2 linked regions of the Phreatobacter stygius genome follow. Each later gene encodes a partner of the first gene's protein in a complex. Links are inferred from orthologs where the notes say so. Each region holds a gene or a part of one and is shown on either strand. Other genes may lie near its edges. The genes, in order: E8M01_RS03710 and moaD.

Region 1 (14,337 bases):
CGATGGCAAGCCCGACCAGCGCCGGGATCGAGCCCAGCACCAGGAGGGCGGCGACGATCAGGCCCCACAACGCCATGGTGGCCGGATTGGCCTTGACCGCCTGGAGCGAGGTCTTGATCGCCGTCGTGGCGTCGACATTGCGGTCGAGCAGCAGCGGGAACGAGACCACGCCGATCATCAAGGTGACCACGGCAAAGACGAAGCCAATGGCATTGCCGACGAGAATCAGCGTCCAGCCGGCCCGGCTGGTGAAGATCTCGCGGAAGAAATCGATCGGATCGCGCGGCACGTCGTCGCCGAACATGCTGCGATAGAGGATCAGCGCCACCCCGAGCCAGCACAGGAACAGCACCATCAGCACGCCGCCGAGTTCGGCGATGGCCGCGCGCGAGGGCGAATGCAGCACGTCGAAGGCATGGCGCCAGGAGGTGTCGAGCCCCTGCTCGCGCCGCCGGCTGATCTCATAGAGCCCGATCGCCGCGAAGGGCCCGATCAAGGCGAAACCCGCGGCCAGCGGAAACAGCATCGGCAGCACGTCGAAACCGACGGCGAGCCGGCCAAGATAGAGACCGGCGATCGGATAGATCAGGCAAAGGAACAGGAGATGGCTGGGCATGGCCCAGAAGTCATCGAGGCCTTTCGCCAAAGCGTCCTTCAGATCCGCCGGGACGATCCGTCGGATCGTCGGCGGCGCGACACTGACCGGAGCAACCGGCGCAGGCCCACCATCGGCGCGGGCGCGCAAGGATTTCGGAGAAGCTGCACGTGCTTTTGCCATGTCGTTTCACCCGACTTGGAGGCCGTTCAGGCCGTTCTTGCACTGCGGCAATGCGGACATTCACTTCCGCTGCCGCCAGCGTCGAGCCTGAACTCGGTATCACCGCTTGTACACCGGGACGAAAGGCTTGTCGCGTCAGGAGAGCACACGATGCGGCGGGGCCGGGCCGAAGTCTTGGGCCGAAGTCTTGGGCCGAAGTCTTAGGCCCCCTCGCCAAGACCTCACGGAACCGCGCGCAGCGCCTCCGTGCATTCTTTCATCATGCGCGGATACTCCTTGACGATGTGATCGATCAGCGCCCGCACCGCCGGCAGCAGGCCCTGCCGTGTGGTGAAGACCAGGTGGATCGTACCCATCGGCGCGGTCCAGCCGGGCAGGACCAGGACCAGCGCGCCGGCGTCGATCGCGTCATCGGCCACCTGCTCGGGCAGCAGCGCGACGCCCAGCCCCTCGATCGCCGCCTGTTTCAACATGGCGAAGCTGCTGCCGCTCAGCCGCGGTTCATGGGCGACCTCGACCTTGCGCCCGTCCGGATCGGTCAGGTGCCAGGTGTCCTGGACGAACTGTTCGGTGGACGACAGCGTCGGCACCAGGCCAAGCGTCTCGACGCCGATATGGCCGCCATGGCGGGCGATGAAATCAGGGCTTGCCACCAGCACCTGCCGGCTCTGGCCGAGGATCCGCATGGTCAGGTTCGGATCGGTGTCGAGCCGGGTTCTGACCCTCAAGGCGACGTCGACGCGCTCTTCGATCAGGTCGACCGGCCGGTTGGCGACCAGCATCTGCACCTTGACCTCGGCAAAGCGTTTCAGGAAGGCCGGCAGGATCCGCGCCATCAGGCTCTGCGCGATATCGGGCGGGCAAGCCAGCCGGACGATGCCGCGCGGCTCGGCGCGGGCCTTGGCGACCAGCGCCTCGGCAACCTCGACGCCAGCCAGCACCGACTGGCATTGCTGGTAGAATTCCTGGCCGATATCGGTCACCCGGAACCGCCGTGTCGAGCGCTCGATCAGCCTGACGCCAAGGCGCTGCTCGAGCCTGGCGACATGTTTGCTCAATTTGGATTTGGGGATGTCGAGCGCCCGGCCGGCCGGCGAAAAGCCCTTGTGCTGGACAACCGCGGCAAACAGATAGAGGTCGTTCAGGTCTTGCACCGGCTTCACTCCTGCCCTTGCGAGCGCCTTGCAGCGTTTCCAAATCGAAACGATCAGTTCGATTTTTGCCGACTTCAGCCTTTTCGTTCTCAATCTATATCGGGTGTCCAGTCTCGCAACGCCACAAGGACACCTGCCATGAAACTCCTGCACATCGATTCCGGCATTCTCGGCGACTATTCCGTGTCGCGCCGCCTGACGGCGGCGCTGGTCGAGCGCCTCAAGACCGAACATCCCGGCCTCGAGGTCACCTATCGCGATCTCGCCGCCGATCCGATCGCTCACCTGTCGGGCGCCTATCTGTCGGCCCAGTCCGCCGACCCGAGCCAGCACGGCGCCGACCTGCAGAAGGACCTGGCGGCCGGCGGCCGCGCGCTCGAGGAGTTCCTCGCCGCCGACATCGTCGTGGTCGGCGCGCCCATGTACAACTTCGCCATTCCCTCGCAATTGAAGGCCTGGCTGGACCGCGTCGCCGTCTCCGGCAAGACCTTCCGCTATACCGAAAAGGGCCCCGAGGGCCTCGCCGGCGCCAAGAAGATCATCGTCGCCTCGTCGCGCGGCGGCATCTACAGCGCCGGCTCGCCGGCCGCTGGCCTGGATCACCAGGAGAACTATCTGCGCACGATCTTCGGCTTCTTCGGCGTCACCGACCTCGAATTCGTCCGCGCCGAGGGCGTCAATATCAGCCCGGAGAAGAAGCAGGAGGCGATCACCGCCGCCGAGCGCGAGATCGCCGAGCGCCCGATCGCGCTGCCGAAAGCCGCCTGACCGGATGACCATGGACGGGGCGGCCTCGTGCCGCGCCGCCCAGGACCGCTGCACAGTGGTTATGACGGGTTGATTGCCGCGAGCGGATGAATGCGTGGATGCCCGGGACAAGCCTGGGCACGACGATGTGTTGACGTCACAGTGTGCTGGACCACGGCGCGGATCCTGCGCCCGGTCGATGCAGCGCCCGCTGCTCCAAGGACAATTCTCGTCTTGGCCGGGCTTGTCCCGGCCATCCACGAATTGATTGCCGCGAGCGGATGAATGCGTGGATGCCCGGGACAAGCCCGGGCAAGACGACGTGGTGCCAGCATGAGGAAGTGGTGCCAAGCCGCCATTGCGCCGTTGTCTCCATCAGCGCGGCGCCTATCCAGCCAAAGGGTCATAATCACTGTGCTGCGGTACCAGGACCGCCTCAGCCGCGCCTGACGTTCCAGAACACCGGATTGCCGTTCAGCACGCCGGTCAGATTGTTGCGATAGGATGTCGGGAAGAAGCGCTGGCCGAGCGGCACATAAGGCACGTCCTGGAAGGCCAGCGTCTGGATCCGTCGCGCGATCTCCTTCTGCGCGGCGAGGTCCGGGGCCTTGAACCAGTCGTCGCGCAGCGTTTCGAGGCCCGGAATGGTCGGCCAGCCAGGACCTGCCGAGCGGCCATTGGCGCGCAGGAAGGCGTGGCCTGCCGGGGTGAACATGTCGGTGCCGCTCCAGAACGTGTGATAGACGTTCCAGCCGCCCTGCTCGACCGGCTCGGTCTTGGCGCGGCGCTGGACCAGCGTGCCCCAGTCGCTCAGCTGGTAGTCGACGTTGAAGCCCATCTTCTTCAAGAGGTCCGCGCCAATATCCGACAGCGCCCGCGAGGCCGCGATATCGGAAGCGCCGAGCACGACGACTTTCTCGCCCTTGTAGCCGGCGGCCGCGATGGCCTCCTTGGCGGCGCCGATGTCGCGCGGCTTGGTCAGCGCCTCCATGCCGGCGTCATTGGCGAGCGGCGTGCCAGGGCAGAAAATGCCGACGCCGTCCTTCCAGAGTTCGGGTTCGTTGGTCTGCGCCTGCATGAATTCGGATTGCGAGACGAAGCTCAGCACCGCCCGGCGTAGCGCCGGATTGTCGAACGGCGGCACCAGATGGTTGAGCCGCATGGTCGAGATCCAGCCGGTCGGGTCGATGACCTTGGTGGTCACGTCGCGCAGCCGCCTGACCGCCGGCAGAAGATCGGCGTCCGGCGTGTACCACCAGTCGATCTCGCCGTTGCGGATGGCCCCGAGCACGGTGTTGGCATCCGGCATGATGCGCCATTCGACCCGTTCGAAATGGGCCACCTTCGGGCCCGCCGACCAGTCCGGCGTGCCGCTGGCGCGCGGCACGTAGTCGGCGAAACGCTGATAGGCCATCAGCGCGCCGGGCACGCGATCGGCGACCAGGAACTTGTACGGGCCGGAGCCGACCATTTCGGTGATGCGCTCGGTCGGCGCGGTCTGGGCCAGCCGCTCCGGCATGATCGCGCACATGCTGGGCGACGACTTGCCGAGCGCGTCGGGCAGCAGGGGAAACGGATATTTCAGCCGGAAGCGGATGGTCTTGTCGTCGGGCGCCGACAGGTCGTCGGTCGCCGCCATCAGCGCCTGGCCGAAGGCGTCGCGGGCGCCCCAGCGCCTGATGCTGGCCACGCAGTCACGCGCCAGCACCCTCGACCCGTCATGGAACTTCAAACCGTCGCGCAGCGTCAGCGTCCACAGCTTGCCGTCGTCGCCGGTCAGCGCCCCGTCCAGCATCTGCGGCGACATGCGATACTGGCCGTCCATGCCGAACAGCGTGTCGAACACCAGGAAACCGTGGTCGCGGGTCGGATAGGTCGTGGTCCAGACCGGATCGAGCACCGCGACATCGGTCTGCGGCACGAATTTCAGGACATTGGCGCCCTGGGCCAGACCAACCGACGGGGCGGCGAGGACGGCCGCCGCGCCCCCCAGGAAATGACGGCGGTTGAAAGCTTTGCTGGCCATGGGTGCGGTCCCCTCGCAACCGGTTTCGACAGACGTCGCCAAGAACGGACGTCGCCAACAGTGGTTCGGCCAAGGCCAGCTTGTAAAGGCGGCAAGCCGTCGCCGCCCCGCAGGTGATCCATGCAATGCCAGGACCTGGCCCGGACCTTTCGCAGAAGGGCCCGCGCCTCAGGCGGCGCGCACGTTGGCCAGGAACTTGTCGACCTCGCCGCGCAGGATCTCGCTCTGCCGGGAGAGTTCGCCGGCCGATCCGAGCACCTCGGTCGACGCTGCGCTCGACTCCTCGGCAGCCCGCGTCACGCCGGCGATGTTGGACGAGACCTCCTGCGTGCCATGGGCCGCCTGCTGGACGTTGCGGGCGATCTCCCGGGTCGCCGCGCCCTGTTCCTCGACCGCCGCGGCGATGCCCGAGGCAATCGCGTTCAGCCGCTGGACGATGCCGGCGATCTCGGCGATCGCCGAGGCGGACTCGCTGGTCGAGGTCTGGATCTCGGTGATCTGGGCACCGATCTCGCTGGTCGCCTTGGCGGTCTGCTCGGCCAGGTTCTTGACCTCGGCCGCGACCACCGCGAAGCCGCGGCCGGCCTCGCCCGCGCGCGCCGCCTCGATGGTGGCATTCAGCGCCAGAAGATTGGTCTGGCCGGCAATGCTGCTGATCAGTTCGACGATGGCGCCGATCTTGGTCGCCGCCTGCGCCAGCCGCTCGACCTTGGCGGTGGTCGCGCTGGCGCTCGCCTCGGCCTCCGCCGCGATGCGCGCCGAATTCGACACCTGCCGGCTGATCTCCTCGACCGAGCCGGACAATTGATCGGTCGCCGCCGACACCGATTGAACGTTGGTGGAGGCTTCTTCCGAGGCATTCGCCACGACCACCGACTGATTGGAGGTTTCTTCCGCCGCGGCCGACATGGTCTGCGCCGCCGACTGCAACTGCGTCGCCGCCGACGAGACCGCCGTGACGATGCCGCCCACCGCCGCTTCGAAACTATCGGCCATGGCGGTCATCATCGCCGACTTGTCCGCTTCGCTACGCGCCTTGGCGGCGTCCTGCTCCTGCTCGAGCGCCTGTTTGGCGAGCGCATTGTCCTTGAACACCTGCACCGCCGAGGCCATGCGGCCGATCTCGTCGACCCGGCCGACGCCCGGCACCTCGACCGAGGTGTCGCCTTCGGCCAGCGTCTCCATGGCACCGGTCATGCCGTTGATCGGCTTGATCACCCCGAGCGACGAAAACACCGCGGAGCCGACGAGCACGAAGACCACGAACAGCCCGAGGCCGAGGCCGACCGCCGCGGCCTGGGCCACCTGCGCCTCGGCCTGCTGTTGGGCTTCCGCCGCCGATTGCTGCAGAACCCCGACCGTCTTGGCGACGAGCTCGGTCGCCGCGATGCCGGCCGGCACCATCCGCTCGACGATGATCTTGGTCTTGGCATCCTCCGCGGTGGTCGCGGCCTTGGTATGGGTGATGAAATGGTTGGCGGCGGCGATCAGGGCGTCGACCGCTTCGACGACCGGGGGCACGCTCGCCCGGTTGCGGGCCTCGCGCGCCGACGCGACGATGCGCAGCGAAGCGCGCGTCATGGCCATCTGCTGCGCCACCTCGCCGGTCGCGATGAAGCGCCAGGATGCCGCCCGCGCCGCATCGAAGGCTGCGTTCGCCGCGCGCAGGTCGATTTCCGCTTCCGAACTCTCGGTCATCGCGGTGAAGGCGGGCGAGGCCAGGAGCCTGTCATAGGTCCGCTGCCAGGTTGCCGTGCCCTGGTTGCGCAGCGCGATCTGGGCGAGATTTTCCTTTTGCAGCACCAGCATGTCGCGCACCGCCGCGACATAGGTGCCGAACGCGGTCTTCAGTCCGGTGAAGGCCTCGCGGCTCTCGGCGGTGTCGGCGGCGGCAAGCGTCGTGTCGATGCCGGCCTGGCTTTCGGTCAGCGCGGCCTCGAGTTTCTGCACCGCGACGTCGAATTCCTCGACCGAACGGCTCAGCCGGACATCCCGCTCGGCCAGTGCCGAGCGCCGGATATTGCCGTCGATGGCCAGCGCCGCGATGGCGAGCGACTGTTGCTTGTCGGCGGCCGCCTGCATGACCGCGGTGCCACTGTCGCTGATCCGCTGGTTCAGGATCAGGCCGCCGACCAGAAGCACGCCCAAGGCCGACAAGGCCATCAGCTTGGTACCAATGCGGAATTTCATCATGTCTGGGAATCTCGGCCGGCGGGATGTGGCGGCCCGCGAGAGTACTGGGCCATTTGAACCGCAGACTTGGTTGCCAGCGTGAATATTTCGCTAACATCGCAGCGCCGCAGCGCAATTACCTCGCGCGGCAGGTATCCGGATCCAGCATTGCGACTTTTTGCAGCAATATTTGCTTATCGGCGCGGCAATTGACCGTTCAACCGGCCGTCCAGCGCTCCGCCGCGCTGTCGTCCTCGTCCTTGGCGGCAACCCAACCGGCACCCTCGCCCTTTTCCTCGAACTTCCAGAACGGCGCCCGGGTCTTGAGATAATCCATCAGGAATTCAGCCGCCTGAAAGGCCGCCTCACGATGCACCGAGAGCGTCACCACCAGCACGATATTGTCGCCCGGCTCCATCCGGCCGTGCCGATGAATGATCAGCACGTCCTGCAGCGGCCAGCGGGCGCGCGCCTCCGCCTCGATCCGCGACAGCTCGGCGAGCGCCATGGCCTCATAGGTCTCGAGCGTCATCGCGCCAATGGTCTCGCTGCCGGTCGTGCCCCGGCACAGGCCGGCAAAGGTGACGACGGCGCCGACGTCGCTGCGCCCGGCGGTCAGCCGCCTGACCTCCGCGCCCTGGTCGAAATCATCGCGCTGGACCCTGACGGCCATCGGTATCTCCTTCACCTCCCCTTCAAGTAGCAAGTCGCACAAGGTTCTGCGAGAGCAGAACCGGGCTCTGCGAGAGCAGAACCGGGTTTCGCGTAGGTCGATGCCGACCAGCGCCGGTCATGATTTCGTCGTTCAGGCATCTGACAGTTGCCGCGGACTAGAATCGGGCCTTCCGTCGAACCCGGGCTTGTCCCAGGGACCCGCCCATGGCGATACCGCGTCTCGATCCCGCCCGCCTGGCCCTGTCGCGTTTCGGCCTCGGCATTTCCGTGGGCCAGAGCCAGGCCGATCTGAATGCCATTGGCCGCGATCCGCGCGGCGCGCTGATCGCCGATCTGACCGCGCCGGACCGGCCGCTCACCGGCGAGCTCAAGACCTCCGACCAAGCCGGTCAGGTTCAGCGCGCCGCCCAGGCCGAACGCCAGCAAGCCCGCGCTGCCGCGGCCGAGATCGCCCGTCCGGCCGGGTCCGGCCCGGCGGCTCCCGCCGCGGCCGAGATGCCGGCGCCGTCCCGCCCGCCGGCAGCGCCTACGCCGATGGAACAGGTGATCCGGGCCGAATTCGCCGCGCGTTATCTCAGGGCCTGCGAACCCGGCCTCGGCCTGCGCGAGCGGCTGGTCTGGTTCTGGTCGAACCATTTCTGCATTTCGATGGACAAGGGCGGCCTGGTCCGCGCCATGGCCGGCGCCTATGAGCGCGAGGTCATCCGCCGTCACGTGACCGGCGATTTCGCCGCCATGCTGATGGCCTCGGCACGCCATCCGGCCATGTTGCTCTATCTCGACAATGGCCGTTCGATCGGTCCCAATTCGCCCGCCGGCAAGCGGCAGGGCCGCGGCCTGAACGAGAACCTGGCGCGCGAGATCCTGGAACTGCACACGCTCGGCGTGCGCACCGGCTACGGCCAGGACGACGTCACCGCTTTCGCCGCCGTGCTGACCGGCTGGACCATGGGCAATCCGGGCGACCCCGACGCCTTGCCGTTCCGCTTCCGCTTCAATCCGCGCAGCCACGAGCCGGGCCCGAAGACGGTGCTCGGCAAGGCCTATCCGGAGGGCGAGCAGGGTGGCCTGCAATTGCTCGCCGACCTCGCGCGGAGCCCGGCGACGGCCCGCCATGTGGCGACCAAGCTCGTCCGCCATTTCATCAGTGACACCCCGCCGGCCAGCCTCGTCGCCAGGCTCGAAACGGCCTTCCTGGCGACCGGCGGCAACCTCAATGCCACCACCCGCGCCTTGATCGAGGCGCCCGAGGCCTTCGAGGCGCCCGCCACCAAGCTGCGCCGGCCGTTCGAATGGGTCGTGGCGCTGCATCGCGGCCTTGGCCTCGCGCCCGAGCCGCAGCGGTTCCAGCGCGCCTTGACCGTGCTCGGCCAGCCGACCTGGCGCGTGCCCTCGCCCCAGGGCTTTTCCGAGGACAGCGCGCCCTGGATGGATGGCCTGGTCCAGCGCGTCGACATTGCCCATCTGTTCGTCCGCTCAGCCCAGATCAGCGGCTCGCCGGTGCCGATCGCCGATCTCCTGCTCGGTCCCCGCATGAGCGAGGCGACCCGCGAGGCGATCCGGCGGGCCGAGACGCCGCAGCAAGGGCTGACCATTGCACTCATGTCGCCCGAATTCTTGCGGAGGTGATCATGCCAACCGCCTTGTCCCATCCGGCCGACCGGCCCCGCGCCGACCACGTCGATCACTGCGAGAGCCGGCTCGACCTGTCGCGCCGGGCCTTTCTCGGCGCCACCGGCCTGATGTTCGCCTGGGCCGCCGCGCCCAAGCTGGCGCGCGCCGAGGGCCGCGACCCGCGCCTGCTGGTGGTGGTGCTGCGCGGCGCGCTCGACGGATTGTCCTTGGCGGCGCCGGTCGCCGATCCCGCCTATGCCGGCTTGCGCGGCGCCATCGCGCTGTCAGCCACGGGCGACAATGCCGCGCGCCCGCTCGACGGCTTCTTCGCGCTGCATCCGGCGATGCCGCAACTGCATGCGCTCTACCAGGCGCGGCAAGCCCTGATCGTCCATGCGGTCGCCAGTCCCTACCGCGAACGCTCGCATTTCGACGGCCAGGACCTGTTGGAGAGCGGCACCGAAAAGCTCGGCTTCCATGAATCCGGCTGGCTGAACCGGGCGCTCGAGACGCTCGCGCCGGGCGACCGGATCATCAGGCGCCCGGTTGTCGGGGTCGGCCCGCTGGTGCCGCTGGTCGCGCGTGGCCGGGCGCCGGTCATGGCCTGGCAGCCGCAGACCCTGCCGCCCGCCGGCGACGACCTGACCCATCGCCTGATCGCGCTTTATCGCCACACCGATCCGGCCTTTGCCGAAATCCTCGAACGGCGCGCCGACCGCGATCTCGGCAAGGTCTCGACCGACGGCGCGCGCCGCCAGACCGCTTATGTCGTGCAGGCCATGTCCGGCGCGGCGTCCTTTCTCGCCAAGCCGGACGGACCACGTATCGGCGCGCTGGCGCTCGACGGCTTCGACACCCATGCCAATGAAGGCGGCGCCACCGGCCAGCTGGCCGGCCGGCTCGCGGCCATCGACCAGGCCCTGGCCGAGGCGAAGACCATCCTGGGGCCGGCCTGGGCTGAGACGGTCATCACCTTCATCACCGAATTCGGCCGCACCGCCCGGGTCAACGGCACCGAAGGCACCGATCACGGCACCGCCACCGTCGCGCTGCTGGCCGGCGGCGCGGTCAAGGGCGGGCGGGTGCTGGCCGACTGGCCGGGCCTCGCCCCGGCCGACCTCCATGACGGCCGCGACCTGAAAGCCACCACCGACCTGCGGGCGGTGCTGAAGGGCGTGCTGCGCGACCACCTTGCCGCGGATCCGCGCCACCTCGCCGAGACGGTGTTCCCCGGCAGCCTGGCGGTCAGGCCCATGGATGGCCTCGTCGGCTGATCCCATCGGTCAGGCCCGTCTCAGCCGGCCGGCCGCCAGTCCATGTCGACATGGCCGGGCATGGCGGCGATCCTGCCGATCCAGTCGAAGACCGCCGGGAAGGCCTGCAGGTTGAGATCGGCCTCCGCAGCGAGATGGGTATTGGCGTAGAGCGCGATATCGGCGAGCGTGAAGCTGTCGCCGGCGATGAAGGGATGGCGCGTCAGTTGATCCTGCATGCGGGCGAGGGCGCCTTCGGCCTGCTCCATCCAGTCGTCGATCAGGTCGCGCTTCAGTTCGCGCCCGCCGGGAATGAGCGTCATCCAGAAGCGGGCTTCGCCGATCGAGGGGTGATGCGAGTTCTGTTCGAAGAACATCCATTGCATCATGCGGGCCCGCGCGATCTTGTCCTCCGGCACGAACCGGGTGCCCTCGCCGAGAAACAGCAGGATGGCGTTCGATTCGATCAGCACGGTGCCGTCGTCCAGTTGCAGCACCGGCACGCGGCCGCGCGGGTTCAAGGCCAGGAATTCCGGCGTGCGGGTATCGCCGCGGCGGATATCCACGTCTTTCAGGACAAAGTCCTGGCCGAGATGGGCGAGCGCGAGCCGCACCTTGTAGCAATTGGCCGAGCGCTGCATGGCATGGAGTGTCAATGTCATGACGTTCGATATACCGAACGTTGCGGCGGAAGTCCGGCGCGAATTCGCGGCGCGCTTCAACATCCCGGGAGCGGCGCGACGACCCGGCCGGACCGCCCTGTCAGCCCTCCGGCTTGATGTTGGCTGCCTTGATCACCTCGGCCCAGGTGCGCATCTCCTGCTCGTGATAGGGCTTGAAGGCTTCCGGGTCGCGCACCGAAATGGTGAAACCGAGCTTGGTGATGGCTTCGACCACGCTCGGCTTGGCGAGCGAGGCCAGGATTTCCTTGGACAGCCGGTAGATCGCCGGATGCGGCGTCGCGGCCGGCGCGAAGAAGCCGGTCCAGCTCTCGGCATCGGCATTGGTCACGCCCTGCTCGCGCAAGGTCGGCACGTCGGGCAATTGGGCATTGCGTTTCGGGCTGCCGATCGCGATGCCGCGCAGAAGACCACCCTGGATCTGGGTGAAGACGCTCGCCATGGTCGAATTGGCGACATCGATGCGGCCGCCGACCACGTCCTGCACCAGCGGCGCGGCACCCCGATAGGGCACGTGGGTCATCTGGATGCCGGTGCGCACCATGAACAGTTCGGTGGACAGGTGCGAACCGGAGCCGATGCCGGTCGAACCGTAATTGAGTTCGCCCGGCTTCGATTTGGCCAGCGCGATCAGTTCAGGGATCGTTTTCACCGGCAGGTCGTTCTTGACCACGAAAATGTGCTCGAAGGCGCCGGCGCCGGCCAGCGGCGCGAAATCCTTGACCGCGTCATAGCCGGGCTCGCGCATGAGGAACATGTTGTTGCCATGCGTCTGGTTGTTGCCGAAGGTGATCAGGTGGCCGTCGGGTTCACCCCTGGCCACCTGGCGCGTGCCGATGGCACCCGACGCCCCGCCGACATTTTCCACCACCACGGCCTGGCCGAGCGGGCCGGCGATGTCCTGGGCGACGATGCGGGCGATGCCGTCGGTCGGTCCGCCGGCCGGATAGGCGACGATCAGGCGGATCGGGCGGGTCGGCGCCCAGGTCTGCCGCTGCGCCAAAGCGTCGCGCAGAAAGACCGGGGCGGCGAGCGCCGACCCCATCAAAGACAGAACGGTGCGGCGGGTCGTCATCGAGGTGCCTCCCAAAATGATGTCTCCCATCAGGGATTTTCGCTTGTTCGCTCCGTTTCGCGCGACTAAAGCTCGCGCCCGGATTGCCAAGCAGTTCGGTGTGGTCTTAGCGGCTTGGCGGAGAAAGTAAAACCAGACGGAGCCCCTCGATGGCCTTCCTTGCCGACGCCCTGAAGCGCGTGAAGCCTTCCGCCACCATTGCCATGGCGCAGAAGGCGCGCGATTTGAACGCGCAGGGCAAGAAAGTCATCTCGCTCTCCGCGGGTGAGCCCGACTTCGACACGCCTGACAATATCAAGATGGCCGCGGTCAAGGCGATCGCCGAGGGCAAGACCAAATATACCCCGGTCTCCGGTATTACCGAGCTGCGCCAGGCCATCGTCAGGAAATTCAAGCGCGAGAACGGCCTGGACTACAAGTGGCAGCAGGCGATCGTCTGCACCGGCGGCAAGCAGGTGCTGTTCAACGCCTTCCTGGCGACCCTGAATCCCGGCGACGAGGTGGTCATCCCGGCGCCCTACTGGGTCAGCTATCCGGAAATGGTGGCCTTGTGCGGCGGCACGCCGGTGCCGGTCAGCGCCGGGCCGGAGACCAATTACAAGCTCACCGCGGAAGCGCTCGACAAGGTCATCACGCCGAAGACCAAGTGGTTCATCTTCAACTCGCCGTCGAACCCGACGGGCGCCGCTTATACGCGCGCCGAGCTGAAGGCGCTGACCGACGTGCTGGTGCGCCATCCGCACGTCTGGATCCTCACCGACGACATGTACGAGCACCTCGTCTATGGCGATTTCACCTTCACCACGCCGGCGCAGGTCGAGCCCTCGCTCTATGAGCGCACGCTGACCATGAACGGCGTGTCGAAGGCCTATGCCATGACCGGCTGGCGGATCGGTTATGCCGCCGGCCCGGAGAGCCTGATCAAGGCGATGGACCTGGTCCAGGGCCAGCAGACCTCGGGCGCCTCGTCGGTCGCCCAATGGGCGGCGGTGGAAGCGCTCGACGGCACGCAGGACTTCATTCCGGTCCGCCGCAAGGCCTTCGAGCAGCGCCGCGACCTGGTGGTCTCGATGCTGAACCAGGCCAAGGGCCTGAGCTGCCCGGTGCCGGAAGGCGCTTTCTACGTCTATCCCTCGATCAAGGGCGCGATCGGCAAGAAGACCGCGTCCGGCAAGGTGATCGAGACCGACGAGGACTTCGCCATGGAACTGGTCGAGAACGAGGGCGTCGCCATCGTTCACGGCTCGGCCTTCGGCCTTGGCCCGGCGTTCCGCCTGTCCTATGCCGAATCGACGGAAACGCTGACGGCTGCCTGCGAGAAGATCCAGAAGTTCTGCGCCGAATTGCGCTGAACCGGCAAGGCTCCCGGCGGGGTGGATTGAACCATCCCGCCGCGCCGCGCTACCCATGGCTCAAGTCGCGGCCGTTCCGGCCGTTCGGAGCCTGCCCATGGCGACCTTGATCGTTGTGCCGTTTCGCCGGCTCCTGCCCGCGGCGACTGTTGTCGCGGCGGGCCTTTTCTTATTTGCCGGCGGATCGGCGGCGGCGCCGGCCGGGCCCGGCTATTTCACCTATTGCTCAGGCTGCCTGTGCGAAGACACCGCGCCCGAGATGCGCGTGCCGGGCGACTGGCGGCCGAGCGGCGGCATGCTCGGCGGCCGCATCGTGCTGAAATTCGTGCCGCGCGACGAGACCGCACGCCTCGCCAGCTCCTGCCGGCCGCCACCGCGAGCGTGAGCCCGAATTTCTCGGCTACGGCCTGCCGGCCATCTTCTGCAGCATGGCGCCCATCAGCTGGTGCAACAGGTTGATCGCTTTCAAGGGCCTGGCCATCACCTTGAAATGGGTGATCTTGCCCGCCTCGTTCCAGCCGATCATGTCGACGCCGTTGATGACGATGCCGTCGACCGTCGTCTCGAATTCCAGCACCGCCGAGGCTTCGCCGTACCAGGCACCGAGATAACGGAAATGACCGTTGTTCAGGACCTGCAGCGCCGCGGTCAGATAGGCCGCGGTGACCGCCTTGCCGGTTTGCGGCGTGTGCACCACCGGCGAGACGAAAACCACGTCGTCGGCAAGTAAGCCGTCGAGCCGCTTCGGATCACGCGCTTCGACGATCTGATGCCAGGTGCGGATGACATCGGGCATGGCATGGCTGGCTGG
Region 2 (14,226 bases), 1.8 Mb from region 1 along the record:
GCCCTGATCGCCGGCGCCTATCGCCCGGCTCCGGGCGAGCGGGTCGGGGTGCTCGCCTGCGGCGCCAATGTCGATCTGGCGAGCCTGGCGTCGCTGGTCTGAGGCATGGCCCGGGAGGTTCAGGGCGGCCTCCTCACAGGCTCCGCACTGATCCGTGATCGGCTGGCCGGGCCGGTGAGGTGGCCTTCCGTGACATTCGTGTTACCCTGTGCAGTGCAAGGTGGCACGAACCGGAGCGGTCATTGAGCGACGGCACGAATACCGAGCGGCAGGCGACGGGGCCCGGACATGATCCGGCGCTCGGCCATACCATCGATCGCGCGCGGGCCGTCCTGCTGTGGGAGCGTGTCTGGCCGCGCCTGGTGCTGTTCCTTGGCATTTTCGGCGGCGTCCTGGCGGTCTCCTGGCTCGGATTCTGGCAGGTCGTGCCCTATTGGGCGCGGTTTGGCGGCGTCATCTTCGTGCTGGGCCTCTTGGTCATTGCCGCCTGGCCGCTTCTGACCATCCGGCGGCCGACCGATCAGGAGGCCTTGCGCCGGATCGACCGGTCGACCGGCGGCGGGCACCGGCCGGCGACCGCGCTCGCCGACGAACTGGCCACCCGGGACGATCCTTTCGCCAAGGCGCTGTGGGATGAGCACCGGGCGCGCGTACTGGCCGCGACCGGCCGGCTGAAGACCGGCATTCCGATGCCGCGCATGGCCAATCTCGATCGTTATGCGATCCGCTCCCTGGCGCTGCTGCTGATCGTTCCGGCCTATTTCCTGGCCGGCGACGAACGCATGGCGCGGCTGATGACGGCGTTCGACTGGCGCGCGCCGCCGGCGCCGATCACCTACCGGGTCGACGCCTGGGTGACGCCACCGACCTATACCGGCCGGCCACCCCTGATCCTGCCGACCCGCCGCTCGACCGAGCCGGTCGCGCAGCGCGAGGCGACGCCCGACAGTTTCAAGGTGCCGGCGGGTTCGGTCGTCACCTTGCGGGTGACCGGCCTTGCCAATGTCGACATTCGCGCCGATGGCGGCGTCACGGCTGCCCCGCCACCGGCCACCACGGGTGCCACGCCGACCGCGCCGGCCGGTCTTGCCGAGACGCGCTGGGTCATCGCCAGGGACGGCCAGCTGACGGTCCGCGGCACCGGCGCGGAACCGCTCGACTGGCGCTTCGAGGCGCTGATCGATCAGGCGCCGACGATTACCTTCGAGCGTGATCCGCAGGCCGACCAGCGCAACCAGCTCATGCTGTCCTACAAGATCGAGGACGACTACGGCGTCACCGAAGCCGAGGCGCGGTTCCAGCTCGCGCCATCGGCCACCGCGCTGCAGCGGCCGTCGGCCCGGCCGCTGGCCGAACTGCCGCCGATCCCGCTGGTCTTGCCGCAGGCGCGCACGCGCCACGGCACGAGCCAGACCAGCCGCGATTTCGTCGCGCATCCGTTCGCCGGGCTGCAGGTGGCGGTGACGCTGCATGCCAAGGACGATGCCGGCAATGAAGGCCGGTCCGACACGGTCGTCGCCACCTTGCCGCAGCGCAGCTTCGCCAAGCCGGTGCCGCGCGCCCTGGTCGAGCAGCGGCGCATCCTGGCGCTCGATGCCAATGCGCGGCCGCGGGTGGCGCGCGCCCTGGAGGCGCTGACCACTGCGCCTGATGTGTTCGGCATGGAGACGGCGGTCTATCTCGGGCTGCGCACCGCCTATTTCCGGCTGACGCGGGCGTCGAGCGATGCCCAGCTGACCGAGGTCATGGATTATCTCTGGGATATCGCCGTCCGGATCGAGGACGGCGACGTGTCGGAAGCCGAGCGCGCGGTGCAGGCGGCGGCCGAGCGGCTGCGCCAGGCGATCGAGCGCGGCGCATCGGAAGACGAGATCCGCCGCCTGTCGCAGGACCTGCGCCAGGCCATGGACCGGTTGATGCGCGAACTGACCGAACAGGCGCTGCGCAACCGCCAGGACGGGCAGAACCAGCAGCAGGCCCAGCGCGATCCCAATGCGCGCACGGTCCGTCCGCAGGACCTGCGCGACATGCTGAACCGCATCGAGAACCTTGCCCGCAGCGGCGCGCGCGAGCAGGCGCAGCGGCTGATGCAGGAATTGCAGCAGATGCTGCAGGGCCTGCAGGCCGGCCGCCAGCAGCAGCAACAGGAGATGGGCGACGGCACCGAGCAGGGCGAGAACGCGCTCGACCAGCTGTCCGACATGATCCGCCGCCAGCAGCAATTGCGCGACCAGACCTTCCGGCGGGGCCAGGAGCAGCGTCGGGCCCAGCGCGGCCAGCAGCAGCGTCCGAACCAGCGCGGTCAGCCGGGCCAGCCGGGTCAGGACGGGCAACCGCAGCAGGGCCAGGGCGACCAGCCGGGCGACGGACCCCCGAGCTTCTCCGAGCTTGGCGAGAGCCAGCGGCAATTGCGCGAATTGCTCGATCAATTGCGTGAGCAGCTCGGCCAGCAGGGCGACCAGGGCGATTCGCCGGGTGGCCGGCAGGCGGAGCAGGGCATGGGCAATGCCGGCCGTGCCATGCGCGAAGCCGAAGGTGCGCTTGGCCGCGGCGACGGCCAGGGCGCGGCCGATGCCCAGGGACGGGCACTGAGGAGCCTGCAGCAAGGCGCGCAGGGGCTCGCCCAGCAAATGCAGGAGGGTCAGGGCCAGCAGGGCCAGGGCAATCAGCAGGGCCAGCCCGGCCGCAATGGCCAGGCCGGCAACCAGGACTACGACCCGCTCGGCCGGCCGACGCGCGGCCGCGAGGCCAATGAAAACTCCAATGTCCGCATTCCCAACGCCGGCGAGGGTGCGGCCCAGCGCGCCCAGCGGGTTCTGGAGGAGTTGCGCCGGCGCCTGTCGGATCCGGACCGGCCGCAGCTCGAGATGGATTATATCGAGCGGCTGCTGCGCGGCCTGCAGATCCAGTAACGGGGCGCCCACCGATGCGCGGCAAGCGCTTCAGGTGTCGTCTCTCGCGCCGCTGGTGTTCCAGCCGCTGATCCATTCCTGGCGCAGGCGATCGCCTTTGCCCCTGAAGAAACTGTCGCATGCCGCGCAGCGCGCGACCCGGTCGGACCGGAAGTTGCGCCGCGCCTGGCGCAGTTCGCACCAGGCGACGATATTGGCGGTCTCGGAATAATAGATCAGCGCGACCGGCCAGATGGTTCGCTCGGTCGCCTGGCCTTGCTCATCGCGATAAGCCAGATCGAGTTTCCGTTCGTCGCGGATGGCGCGGCGCACCAGCGCAAGATCGAGCCCGGGCGGTGCCGGCGCCACCGAGCCCCAGGCATGCAGCGTGTTGGTGTGAAGGACCTGGCGAAGCGGTGCCGGCACCGCGCCCGCGATCTTTGCGCCGACCCGCTTGGCGGCCTCCTTCAGCTCGCCGTCGCCGGTGCGTTCCAAGAGCGCCAGCGCCAGGACGAGAGCTTCCATCTCTTCGATCGAGAACATCAGCGGCGGCAGGTCGAAGCCCGGTCGCATGATGTAGCCGATGCCGCGATCGCCCTCGATCGGCACGCGCATGGCCTGCAGCGCGAGGACATCGCGATAGACCGTGCGCTGGCTGACCTCCAGCGTCTCGGCCATCGCCGCTGCGGTGACCGGTGTCCTGGCCAGGCGCAGGGTCTGAATGATCTCGAACAGGCGCGAGGCCTTCGGCATCACGTGACCTCGGGAAATCCCGCACTTCACACATACAACTGACATTCGGTGTCAGTTGGCCCGTCTTATATATCCGCCACAACACCCTGAAAAGCAAAGGCTCCCTCGATTTCCGGGGCGGCACGGCGGCGGACAACTGACATGAATTATGCCGAAAACCTCTGGCTCTTCTTCGTGCTCCTGTTCGGCATCATCATCGTGCCGGGCATGGACATGGTGTTCGTGCTGGCGAATTCACTGACCGGCGGCCGCCGCCAGGGTCTGGCCGCCACGGCCGGAATCATCGCGGGCGGCGTGTTCCACGGCATCTATGCAGCGCTCGGCGTCGGGCTGCTTCTGCGTCTGGTTCCCGGCCTGTTCACCGTGCTGCTGCTGGCGGGGGCAGCCTATATCGTCTGGATCGGCTGGACGTTGCTGCGCAGTTCCGTGGTCATCGGTGCGATCGGCAGCCTGCCGATCCAGTCGCTGTGGACCAGTTTCCGGCAAGGCATCGTGACGAGCCTGCTCAATCCGAAGGCCTATCTTTTCATGCTGGCGGTCTATCCGCAGTTCCTGAAGCCGGAATTCGGCCCGATCTGGGCGCAGGCCATCGTTTTGGCGGTGATGACCGCGGCGACGCAGCTTGCCGTCTATGGTGGGGTGGCGCTGGCTGGAAGCAGCGGGCGGGACTGGCTGACATCCAGTCCGGGCATGACGGTGAGCCTTGGCCGCGGCGCCGGCGTGGTGCTGATCACGGTGGCGGTCGTCACCGCGTGGCAGGGCCTGTCCTGACATCGCAGGCCGCGCCGAGCCGGGGGCAGAACCTGCGGCTCGGACGGGCTCTCAGGCGCCGGCAGCCGGAATATCCCAGGCCTCGCCCGGCCGGATCGCCCGAAACCTGTCGGCGGCGATATTCCTGGCCTTGAGCGCTTCGGCGAGCGCGGCGCGAGGCGCTTCGATCGGCTCATTGGTGAGCTGGACGGTGCCCCAATGATGGGCGAGCGCATGGCGGGCGCCGCAATCCAGCATCACCTGGACCGCCTCTTCGGGGTTCATGTGCTGCTCGCTCATGAACCAGCGCGGCTCATAGGCGCCGATCGGCAGGATCGCCAGCCGGAAGTCGCCGAAGCGGCGCCTGGCTTCGCGGAAATGGTGGCCGTCGCCATAACCGGTATCGCCAATGTGATAGATGTGGCCGGCCGGCGTCTCGATAATGAAGGCAGCCCACAGCGCCTTGTTGCGGTCGAACAGGCCACGCGCGGTCCAGTGCCGCATCGGCGCCAGATTGACCGCCATGTCATGGCCGATCTCGACCCGGTCGCCCCAGTCATGGGCTTCGGCGCGAATCGCCGGATCATGCGCCTTCATGATCGCATCCTGGCCGAGCGGCGTGATCACCCGCGGGGCGTGGCTGGCCGCAAGCCTCGACAGCGTCGCGAGATCCAGATGGTCGTAATGGCCATGGCTGACCAGAACCAGGTCGATCTTCGGCAGGTCTTCGAAGCGGATACCCGGCGGATTGACCCGTTTCGGACCAAGGAAGGACAAAGGCGAGAAGCGTTCCGACCAGACCGGGTCCAGCAGGATGTTCAGCCCGCGCGTCTGCAACAGCAGGCTGGCATGGCCGGCATAGCCAAGTCTCAGGGCGTCGCCCTCGACCCGAGCCGGCGGCGTGTCGAACCGCTCGAGCGGCCAGGCGGCGGGCCAGCGGGCGCGGGCGTCGGAGCCGAACTGCCAGCGCAGCAGATCGGACAAGGGGCGCGGTGCGGCACCATGCGGGTCGAAGAAGCGGGTGCCGTCGAAATGATCCGACACCGGTCCGGAATAATAGGGGTTGGCACGGGATGCCAGCAACGCGCCGGCGGCGGCGAGCAGCGGGATCGAGGCCAAGGAGCCGAGAAGTCTGCGCCTGGTCGGCATGCCGGTTCAGCCGCCGGTCATCGGCGGAAAGAAGGCCACTTCCTTGGCACCTTCCAGCATGGCCGCGGGTTTCACATGGACCTGGTCGATGGCGGCGCGAATCACCTTCGGGTTCTCGAAGGCATAGGCATATTCCTCGCCGCGGCCGGTGAGATGGGCGATCAGGTCGGCGACCGTCCTGACCGTCTCGGGCAGCACAATGGTTTCCTCGGCCTTGCCGATGCGCTCGCGCACCCAGGCGAAATAGAGGATCTTCACCGCTCGTCCTCATCGATCAGATGGCCGACGCCGGCGCGAAAATAGTCGAAGCCGGTATAAAGCGTCAGCAGGGCGGCGACCCACAACAGGCCAATGCCGACCTGGGTGACGAAGGGGATGACCTGGTCGCCGGCCGGACCGGCAATGAGAAACCCGACCGCCACCAGCTGCAACGCCGTTTTCCATTTGGCCAGCTGGGTCACCGGTACGGAGACCTGCAGCTCGGCCAGGAACTCGCGCAGGCCCGAGACCAGGATCTCGCGCGACAGGATCACCACCGCGGCCCACAGCGACCAGCCGAGAATGGTGCCGTCGGCGGCCAGCATCAACAGCACCACGCCGACCAGCAGCTTGTCGGCAATGGGATCGAGCATCCGCCCGATGGCCGATTGCTGCGACAGGGCGCGGGCGAGATAGCCGTCGAAATAGTCGGTGATCGCGGCGATGATGAAGATCGTCAGCGCCACCCAACGCAGCCAGAGCCCGCTTTCGTAGATGACCTGCACGAACAGGCAAGCCGCCACCAGCGGCACGGCAACGACCCGCCCGTAGGTGAGCATATTGGGAATATTGAACGCGCCGCCGCGGCGCACGCGGGGGATCGGATCAGCCGAGCTCATGATCTTGTGATGAACGAGGGGGCGTCTTGGGTCAACCGAAAGCCGACATGGCCGGCTCACGGGATGGACAGATCGTTGTGAACGGATCAAGAAATGTCGCCATGACCGTCAGCACATTTTCCGTCGGCACTCTGGCCACCAGCACTCTCACCGTCGCCCGCCGGCGCCCCTGGCTCATTGCGGCCCTGGTCGTCGGCCTGGGCGCGACCAGCACGATTCTCGGCGCCTATTTCTTTCAATATGTGATCGGGCTGGCGCCCTGTCCGCTCTGCCTCGAGCAGCGCCTGCCCTATTACATCGCCATTCCCCTGGCTTTCGCCGTGGCGCTCGGCGCTGTCCTGCGGCTGCCGCCGCTCGCCATTCGTGTCGGATTGCTGGCACTGGCCCTGGTCATGGCCTGGGCGGTCGGGCTCGGCGCCTACCACGCCGGCGCCGAATGGGGCTTCTGGCAGGGCCCGACCAGCTGTTCGCAGCCGGCCGCACTCGCCCGCACGCCCGGCGATCTCCTGCGTCAGCTGCAGAGCGGCCCGCGGGTGGTCGACTGCACGGTGGCGGCCTGGCGCTTCCTCGGCGTCTCGCTCGCCGGCTGGAACGTGGTGATCGCGACCGGCCTGTCGATCGTCGCGCTCGTCGGCGCGGCGCGGACCAGCGAAGAGGCCTGAACCCGGCAGCCGCTCACGGCTCCAGTTCGGTATCCCAATAGAGATAGTCCATCCAGCTGTCGTGCAGGTAGTTCGGCGGGAACAGCCGGCCGTTGCTGTGCAGGTCCTGGATCGTCGGCGTGTAGGGATGCTGCATCAGGTGCATGCCCGATTCACGCAGGGTCTTCGAGCCCTTGAGCAGATTGCACGGCGAACAGGCGGCCAGCACATTGTCCCAGGTGGTTTGCCCGCCCTTCGAGCGCGGCACCAGGTGGTCGAAGGTCAGGTCGTCGCTGTCGCCGCAATATTGGCAGCGGAATTTGTCGCGCAGGAACACGTTGAACCGGGTGAAGGCCGGGTTGCGCGACGGCTTCACATAGGTCTTCAGCGACACCACGCTCGGCAGCTTCATCTCGAAGCTCGGCGAGCGGATCGCCTTCTCGTAAAACGAAACCACCGAGACGCGATCGAGGAACACCGCCTTGATGGTGTCCTGCCAGGACCAGAGCGACAGGGGGTAATAGCTCAACGGGCGGTAGTCCGCGTTGAGCACGAGGGCAGGCCATGAACCTGGGGAAATGCCGGAAGAAACCGGCAGATCCCTCGGAGAAACGGCGACCGTCACGAGCACACTCCCTGCGACCGGTCCTGCCCGCTGATTCGCGAGCAGCGAAAGCAGATGCCCGTTAATAATAGGAGCACTGTGTCGGTCTTGTGAAGCCTCGACCCGCTTGGCGTTCAGTCCGCCTGGAATCCGCGGCTCAGTGCGGCGAGCCCGAAGCCGAGAGCGCGGCCGTCGATCTCGTGGCCGATATCGGGGATGAGGTGGGTCTCGACGGCAAGGCCAGCACTGCTGAGCGCGGTCGCGGCCACGCCCATGTCGACCGCCGGGATCACGTCGTCCAGCCCGCCATGGATCAAGGTCACCGGCGGCCGGACGGTGACCTCGGCGAGGCTGTCCGGGCCGGCCAGGCGGCCGGAATAGCCGACCAGGGCCGCCGGAGCGTTCTTGCGGCGCAGGCCGACATGCAGCGCGGTCATCGTGCCCTGGCTGAAGCCGACCAGGCCAAGCGCGCCGTCATCGAGCGCCAGACGCCGCAGTTCGGCATCGAGAAAGCAATCGATCGCCGCGCGCACGCCAATACAGCCGAGCCAGTATTCGCGCGGGTTTCGGAGATCCAGCGGGAACCATTGCCGGCCGCTCGGCATGTGGTCGCAGGGCTCGGGGCCATCGGGCGCGACGAAGGCTGCGTCCGGCAAGGCCTGGCGCCAGGCCTCGCCGAGCGCGATCAGATCGTCGCCATCGGCGCCATAGCCATGCAGGATGACCACGAGCTGGCGGGCCCGGCCGGACAGCGGCGCAAGGCGTGGTCCGTCCAGCATCACGCCACCGTCGGTTCGGCGACGCGGCCGGTGCGGCGCGCGGCATAGTGAGCCCAGAGCAGGCGCGCCGCCACGGCGCGATAAGGCCGCCAGCGTTCGGCGAGCGGCCCCATCTCCTTGGCGGTCGGCCGGGCCGGCAAGCCCAGCAGGTCGCCGGCAGCCGCCTGCAAGGCGATATCGCCGGCCGGCCAGGCGTCGATATGGCCGAGGCAGGACAGGAGATAGACGTCGGCGGTCCAGGGCCCGATGCCTTTCACCTGCGTCAGCATGGCATGGGCGGCGTCCGCGCCGTGGCGATCGAGCGCCTCGAGGTCGAGACCGCCTTCGGTCACCGCGGCCGAGATCGCCCTGAGCGTGCGCACTTTCGGTCGCGACAGGCCGGCCGCCCGATAGGTCTCGTCACTGGCGGCGCCGAGGATCTCCGGTGTCCAACGCCCGAAGACGGTCTCGGCGCGCGCCCAGATGGCGCGCGCGGCATCGACCGAAATCTGCTGGAACACGACGATCTGGACCAGGCCCTCGAAACCCGGTGCGCGCCGCCGCAGCGGTGGTGTCCCGAGTTCGGCATGGGTTTTCGCCATATGAGGGCAAAGGCCCGCCAGCGCGGCGAGCGCGCCGGCGAGATCGGCCTCGGTTTCAATGCGCATGATGGCCTGGTTGGAGCGTTGCGGGTTGCGTTCGTGCGGGGCTGTCAGCATAGGCTTGACCATGGCCCTTGTGCATCCGCCGATTTCCCGGAGCGATCCTGCCGTCCTGCGCTTCGCGCCGAGCCCCAACGGCGCGCTGCATCTCGGCCACGCGCTGAGTGCGCTCGAGAATGCCGCCATGGCCACCAGGCTCGGCGGCCGCCTGTTGCTGCGCATCGAGGATATCGACCGGACGCGCTGCCGGCCGGAATTCGAACGCGCCATGCTCGCCGACCTGGCCTGGCTCGGCATCGGCTTCGAAATGCCGCCGCGGCGGCAATCCGAACACCTGGACACCTATCGGCAGGCGCTTGGCCAGCTCGATGCTCTCGGCCTGATCTATGCGAGTTTCGAGAGCCGCGGCGAATTGAAGGCGCTGGTGGCCGAACGCGAGGCCGCGACCGGCCGATCCTGGCCGATCGATCCGGACGGGGTGCCGCTTTATGCCGGGACGGGCGCGGCGATGACGGCGGCCGAACGGAATGAAGGTGTCGCGTCCGGGCGACCCTTCGCGCTCCGGCTCAGGATGGCCGAAGCGATCAGCCGGCTCGGCCGGCCTCTGACCTGGACGGAAGTGGACGAGACCGGGGCCCGGTTGCGCAGTGTCGCCGCCGATCCCGCATGCTGGGGCGATGTCGTGCTGGCGCGCAAGGATGTGCCGACCAGCTATCACCTGTCGGTGGTTGTCGATGATGCGCTGCAGGACGTCAGTCACATCGTGCGCGGCCAGGACCTGTTCGAGGCGACCGCGGTGCACCGGCTGCTGCAGGAACTGCTCGGCCTCGCCGAGCCGCTTTACCGGCATCACCGCCTGATCCTGGGCGCCGACGGCCGCAAACTGTCGAAAAGCGAGGCGGCGACCGGTCTTGCCGCGCTGCGCGCGGGCGGCGCCAGCCCTGCCGATATCGGGCGGCTCGTCGGGATCGACCCACGAACCGATATCTAGCCCTTGAAGCCGTCCGTTTCCAGGAAAGCCAGCTCCTCGGGAGTACTGTCGCGGCCCAGAATGGCGTTGCGGTGAGGGAAACGGCCAAAGCGGGCGATCAGCTGGTGATGGACCTCGGCATAATTGTCGAGTTCGGCATCGCCGAGCGTCCTGAACAGCGCCACCGAACGGCGCTGCACGGCGAGCTGCTCGGTATGTTCCATCGGCAAATAGAGGAACAGGCGCAGGTCCGGCCCGATCAGCCGGTCCAGGCCCTTGCCGATGGCGCGCTCGGCCACCGCCAGGGCCAGCGGATCGGCCCAGAAGGCTCGCGCACGCCCGCGAAACATGTTCCGGGAGAACTGGTCGAGCACGATGATCAGCGCCAGCGTCGCCTCCGCCGTTGCTTCCCAGCCTTCGAGGTCGCCGGCGGCCGCCGCCTCATAGGTTGCGGCGAAACGCGCGGTGATGGCGGCGTCGAAAGCCTCGTCCTTGGCGAACCAGAGTTGCGGGCCGGCATTGCGCCAGAAGGCCAGGACCGCTTCGGGGGTTTCGATCTTGCTCACAGGCCAAGCCCCGGAATGGCGAGAGGGTTGTCGGTCAGCGCGGCGCGGTCCGGCTGGTCGGCGCGCGGCACGCCCAGGAAGGCATCATAAAGCGCCTGGATCACCTGCGGTTCCATGTCCTTGAGGATGAAGACGATGCGGGTGCGCGCGTCGCCATCGGGCCAGGCATCCAGGACCGTGGTCGGGTGGAAGACGTGCTGGGCGCCGTGGATGACCACCGGCCGGTCCGGGAACTCGGCGATCTTGACCACGCCTTTGACCCGCAGGAGCTTCGGCCCGTGGGCGCCGCGCAACAGTTCCAGGAACATGTCGAAGGCGGCGGAACCGAGCGGTTGGTCGCTGGTCAGCGCGAAGGCCTTGATGCCGTCGTCATGGCTGTGGTCGCTGCCGTCGGTGGCGAGCGCCGCCTCGTTCAGCCAGCGGGTGACATCGGGAACCTTGGTGGCCGGGTCATAAAGGCCGGCGGCCAGAACCGCCTTGGCGTCGGCCTCGCCCCTGGCGGCATCGAGCCGGATCGCGGTCGGTGCCAGGGCGGCCAGGCGCGCCTCGAGCTGGCCGAGCGCCACCAGGCGGTCGTCGCTGTCGATCAGATCGGTCTTGGTCAGCACGATCCGGTCGGCCACCGCTGCCTGTTTCACCGCTTCCGGATGGCCGTCGAGGGTGGCAAGGCCGTTGACCGCGTCGACGACGGTGATGACCGCGTCGAGCCGGTAGCGCATCACCAGATAGGGATGCGCCATCATGGTGTGGATGACCGGAATGGGATCGGCCAGGCCGGTTGTCTCGATGACCACCCGATCGAAGGCATCGATGCGGCCATTGTCGAGCGCGCGCAGGAGATCCTCGAGCGCCGAGACGAGATCGCCGCGCACCGTGCAACAGACACAGCCCGACGACAGCATGACGATGCCGTCCTCGACGGTGCGCACCAGCAGGTGATCGAGGCCGATCTCGCCGAACTCGTTGATCAGCACGGCGGTGTTCTTCATGCCGGGATCAGCCAGCAGCCGGTTGAGCAAGGTGGTCTTGCCGGCTCCGAGGAAGCCGGTCAGCACGGTCACCGGGATCGGGGCGCGCGGCCGTCGGGGGCGCGGGGCGTCGGGCATGGGTTTCAGGCGGGTTTCGGTTCGCGCCGCAATTCGGCGAGCGAAGATGCGACGAGGGCGGTGAGGACAAGCAGGCTTCCCACCATTTGGGGCGCCGAGAGCGTTTCGCCAAGGACGAAGTTGGCGGTGACGATGGCGACCACCGGTTCGAGGCAGAAGACCAGGCCGACCAGCGCCGGCGGCGCGTTGCGGGCGCTGAGCATCTGGAAGGCAAAACCGACGAGATAACCAAGCATGGTCATGGTCGCGGCGAACCAGGCGCCGCCCAGCGCGCTCAATTGGCCAAGGCCATTGGCGAGCGCCACCAGGCCGGCGATCGGCATGATCACCACATGCGACCAGAACAGCAGGGCGGCCGGGCTGATCCGCGCGCCGGCTCTCGCGGCGGCGAAGAACTGGCTGGCGGCGAGCACGCTGGCCAATGCCGCCAGGAGCACGCCACGCATGTCGATACCGCCAAGCGTCGGTCCGAGGGCAATGGCGAGACCGCCGAAGGCCAGCGCGAAAACGCCGAGGCGCTGCAACGTGAAGCGCTCGCCGTCGATGAACGGGCTGGCGATCAGGATCAGCAGGGGAAAGGTGTAGAAGATGACCGCGGCGATGCCGATCGGCACGAAGGACACGGCAAAGAAATAGGCGAGCCCGAGGCAGCCCGAGGTGATGCCGACCAGGATCAGGAGCGGCCGGTCGCGGGTCTCGACCTTCAGCGAACCGCCGGCCAGCGCAAGGGTCGCCGCCACCGCGCCCATCATCAGGAAGACCCGCAGGAAAACCAGATCGGCGGCGGAAACGCCCTGCTGGGTCGCCATGCGGGCGAAGACGATGTTGACGCCATAAGCGACCGCGCCAGCGAGCGCCGCGGTAATGCCGACGGCGCGCGATGGCATGGTCACGGGCGTGGGACGACCGGGGTCGGCGCCGGCTGCGGCCGCGGGGCGGGGCGGGCCGCGGGCCGGGTGGCAGTGCTCGCCGCCGGCCGGACCTCGCGCGGATTGCGCCGGCCGGTTTCGGCATGGCGGCCGGTCTGCACGGTTGGCCGTTGCGGCGTGTCGGACGACCGGCTGGCGGCCGGCGCGGGGCTTGCCGTCGACGATGCGGCGCCCTGCAGCGCCATCGGTGCGCCAACCGCGCCAATGGCTCCCGGCCGGGTCGGCGGGGCGGCATGTTGCGTCGTCGGCGCCGCAAGCCCGATCGCGCCGTGGGCGCGCTGGCCTCCGGCGGGCGCATGGGCTGCCCGATCCGGGGCGGCGGCGCGCCCAATGGCGCCGGCCGGAGCCGGCGTCGGCGCCGGCGCGGCGACGGTCGTCACGGTCGAGGTCATGCCGGCCGCCACGGGCTGGGGCAAGGTGGTGGTCCCGGATGCCGGCAAGGTGACGCGCCTGGAACCGGGCGTCGAGGCCAGCATGGGTGCGGCGGTGGCCGGCGGAGGCGCCGAGCCGGCGCCGCCGATGAACACCGGGATCGGATCCATGCTCGGCCGGTAGGGGCCGAGCAGCGACGGCACCTGGCCGGGAATGGCGGCGAAGGCCTGGATGCCCATGCTCCGGCGCTGCGACGGCTGGGCCATCATCTGGGCATAGCTGAGATTGCCGGGGTCGCTGGTGGAGGCGATCGGCTCGTTCTCCAGGTCTTCGCCCGATTCGATATAGGCGGGGCCGCGGCCGCGCCGCCGGCAAGCCTGGTCGCGGATATTGGCGGGTGCCGAGAAGGCGTCGTTGGCAATGCCGTCGACGCTGACGCCGGAACCGCCGAAACCGCCGAAATGACGCTCGAACAGGCCGGCGGCCGTCTCGGCCCGGCCACGCGCCGAGGTGGCGCCGAGCACCACGACGATCAGTTGCCGGCCGCCGCGGGTGGCGGTGGCGACGACATTGAAGCCGGAGGCGCAGGTGAAACCGGTCTTGAACCCGTCGGCGCCGGGATAACGGCCGATCAGGTGGTTATGGTTGCGCATGACGCGATTGCCGTAGCGGATCGCCGGCATGCGCCAGAGCATCGACTGCTCGGGAAATTCACGCATCAGCGCGCGGGCGAGCACCGCCATGTCGCGCGCCGAGGTCTGCTGGCCGGCGCCGGGCAAGCCGTTCGGATTGATGAAACGTGTCGCCGTCATGCCGAGCCTGCGGGCCTCGGCGTTCATCATCGCGGCAAAATTCTCGACCGATCCGCCGAGGCCTTCGGCAATGGTGACCGACACGTCGTTCGCCGACTTGACCATGATGATCTTCAAGGCGTTGTCGATGGTGACGACGGTGCCGGGGCGAAAGCCCATTTTGGAGGGCGTGGCGCGCGCCGCGCGCTGCGACACGGTCAGGCCGGTATTCATGGTGACCCGGCCCTGGCGCACCTGGCTGAGCGCGACATAGGCGGTCATCATCTTGGTGAGCGATGCCGGCAGCCAGGCTGTTCCGGCCCGGTCGGCCTGCAGAACCTGGCCGCTGGCGACGTCAACAACGATGGTCGGTCCGACCTGCTGCGCGGCTGCCGGCGAAACGAGC

Evidence for each region.
Region 2: the proteins of E8M01_RS03710 (region 1) and moaD are in contact, whole or in part, in a crystal structure (PDB 1FMA), measured with the Escherichia coli proteins. The link is inferred for Phreatobacter stygius from one-to-one orthologs.

What each region holds. Positions count from the first base shown.
Region 1 is NZ_CP039690.1:780,105-794,441, forward strand. The notes cover bases 5,823-8,807. They hold E8M01_RS03710 (molybdenum cofactor biosynthesis protein MoaE), read right to left. Parts: upstream 7,551-8,807; coding sequence 7,095-7,550; downstream 5,823-7,094. Other genes in these bases: E8M01_RS34960 (methyl-accepting chemotaxis protein), read right to left, coding at 5,823-6,898; E8M01_RS03715 (DUF1800 domain-containing protein), read left to right, coding at 7,757-8,807. In the rest of the region: E8M01_RS03685 (DUF2189 domain-containing protein), read right to left, coding at 1-616; E8M01_RS03690 (LysR family transcriptional regulator), read right to left, coding at 1,000-1,932; E8M01_RS03695 (FMN-dependent NADH-azoreductase), read left to right, coding at 2,071-2,700; E8M01_RS03700 (ABC transporter substrate-binding protein), read right to left, coding at 3,116-4,705; more of E8M01_RS34960, read right to left, coding at 4,874-5,822; more of E8M01_RS03715, read left to right, coding at 8,808-9,181; E8M01_RS03720 (DUF1501 domain-containing protein), read left to right, coding at 9,184-10,440; E8M01_RS03725 (glutathione S-transferase family protein), read right to left, coding at 10,461-11,081; E8M01_RS03730 (Bug family tripartite tricarboxylate transporter substrate binding protein), read right to left, coding at 11,182-12,174; E8M01_RS03735 (pyridoxal phosphate-dependent aminotransferase), read left to right, coding at 12,324-13,526; E8M01_RS03740 (hypothetical protein), read left to right, coding at 13,624-13,911; E8M01_RS03745 (nuclear transport factor 2 family protein), read right to left, coding at 13,927-14,337. UniProt on the Escherichia coli protein: Converts molybdopterin precursor Z to molybdopterin. This requires the incorporation of two sulfur atoms into precursor Z to generate a dithiolene group. The sulfur is provided by MoaD.
Region 2 is NZ_CP039690.1:2,539,174-2,553,399, reverse strand. Bases 4,176-7,049 are described here. They hold moaD (molybdopterin converting factor subunit 1), read right to left. Parts: upstream 5,802-7,049; coding sequence 5,550-5,801; downstream 4,176-5,549. Other genes in these bases: E8M01_RS11720 (disulfide bond formation protein B), read left to right, coding at 6,523-7,049; pgsA (CDP-diacylglycerol--glycerol-3-phosphate 3-phosphatidyltransferase), read right to left, coding at 5,798-6,421; E8M01_RS11735 (MBL fold metallo-hydrolase), read right to left, coding at 4,467-5,543; E8M01_RS11740 (LysE family translocator), read left to right, coding at 4,176-4,415. Outside these bases: E8M01_RS11755 (threonine/serine dehydratase), read left to right, coding at 1-102; E8M01_RS11750 (TIGR02302 family protein), read left to right, coding at 243-2,912; E8M01_RS11745 (helix-turn-helix transcriptional regulator), read right to left, coding at 2,943-3,644; more of E8M01_RS11740, read left to right, coding at 3,786-4,175; more of E8M01_RS11720, read left to right, coding at 7,050-7,083; E8M01_RS11715 (HNH endonuclease), read right to left, coding at 7,097-7,642; E8M01_RS11710 (alpha/beta hydrolase), read right to left, coding at 7,801-8,445; E8M01_RS11705 (DNA-3-methyladenine glycosylase family protein), read right to left, coding at 8,445-9,143; tRNA glutamyl-Q(34) synthetase GluQRS, read left to right, coding at 9,154-10,077; E8M01_RS11695 (DUF924 family protein), read right to left, coding at 10,074-10,622; E8M01_RS11690 (CobW family GTP-binding protein), read right to left, coding at 10,619-11,728; E8M01_RS11685 (DMT family transporter), read right to left, coding at 11,734-12,615; E8M01_RS11680 (D-alanyl-D-alanine carboxypeptidase family protein), read right to left, coding at 12,618-14,226. UniProt on the Escherichia coli protein: Involved in sulfur transfer in the conversion of molybdopterin precursor Z to molybdopterin.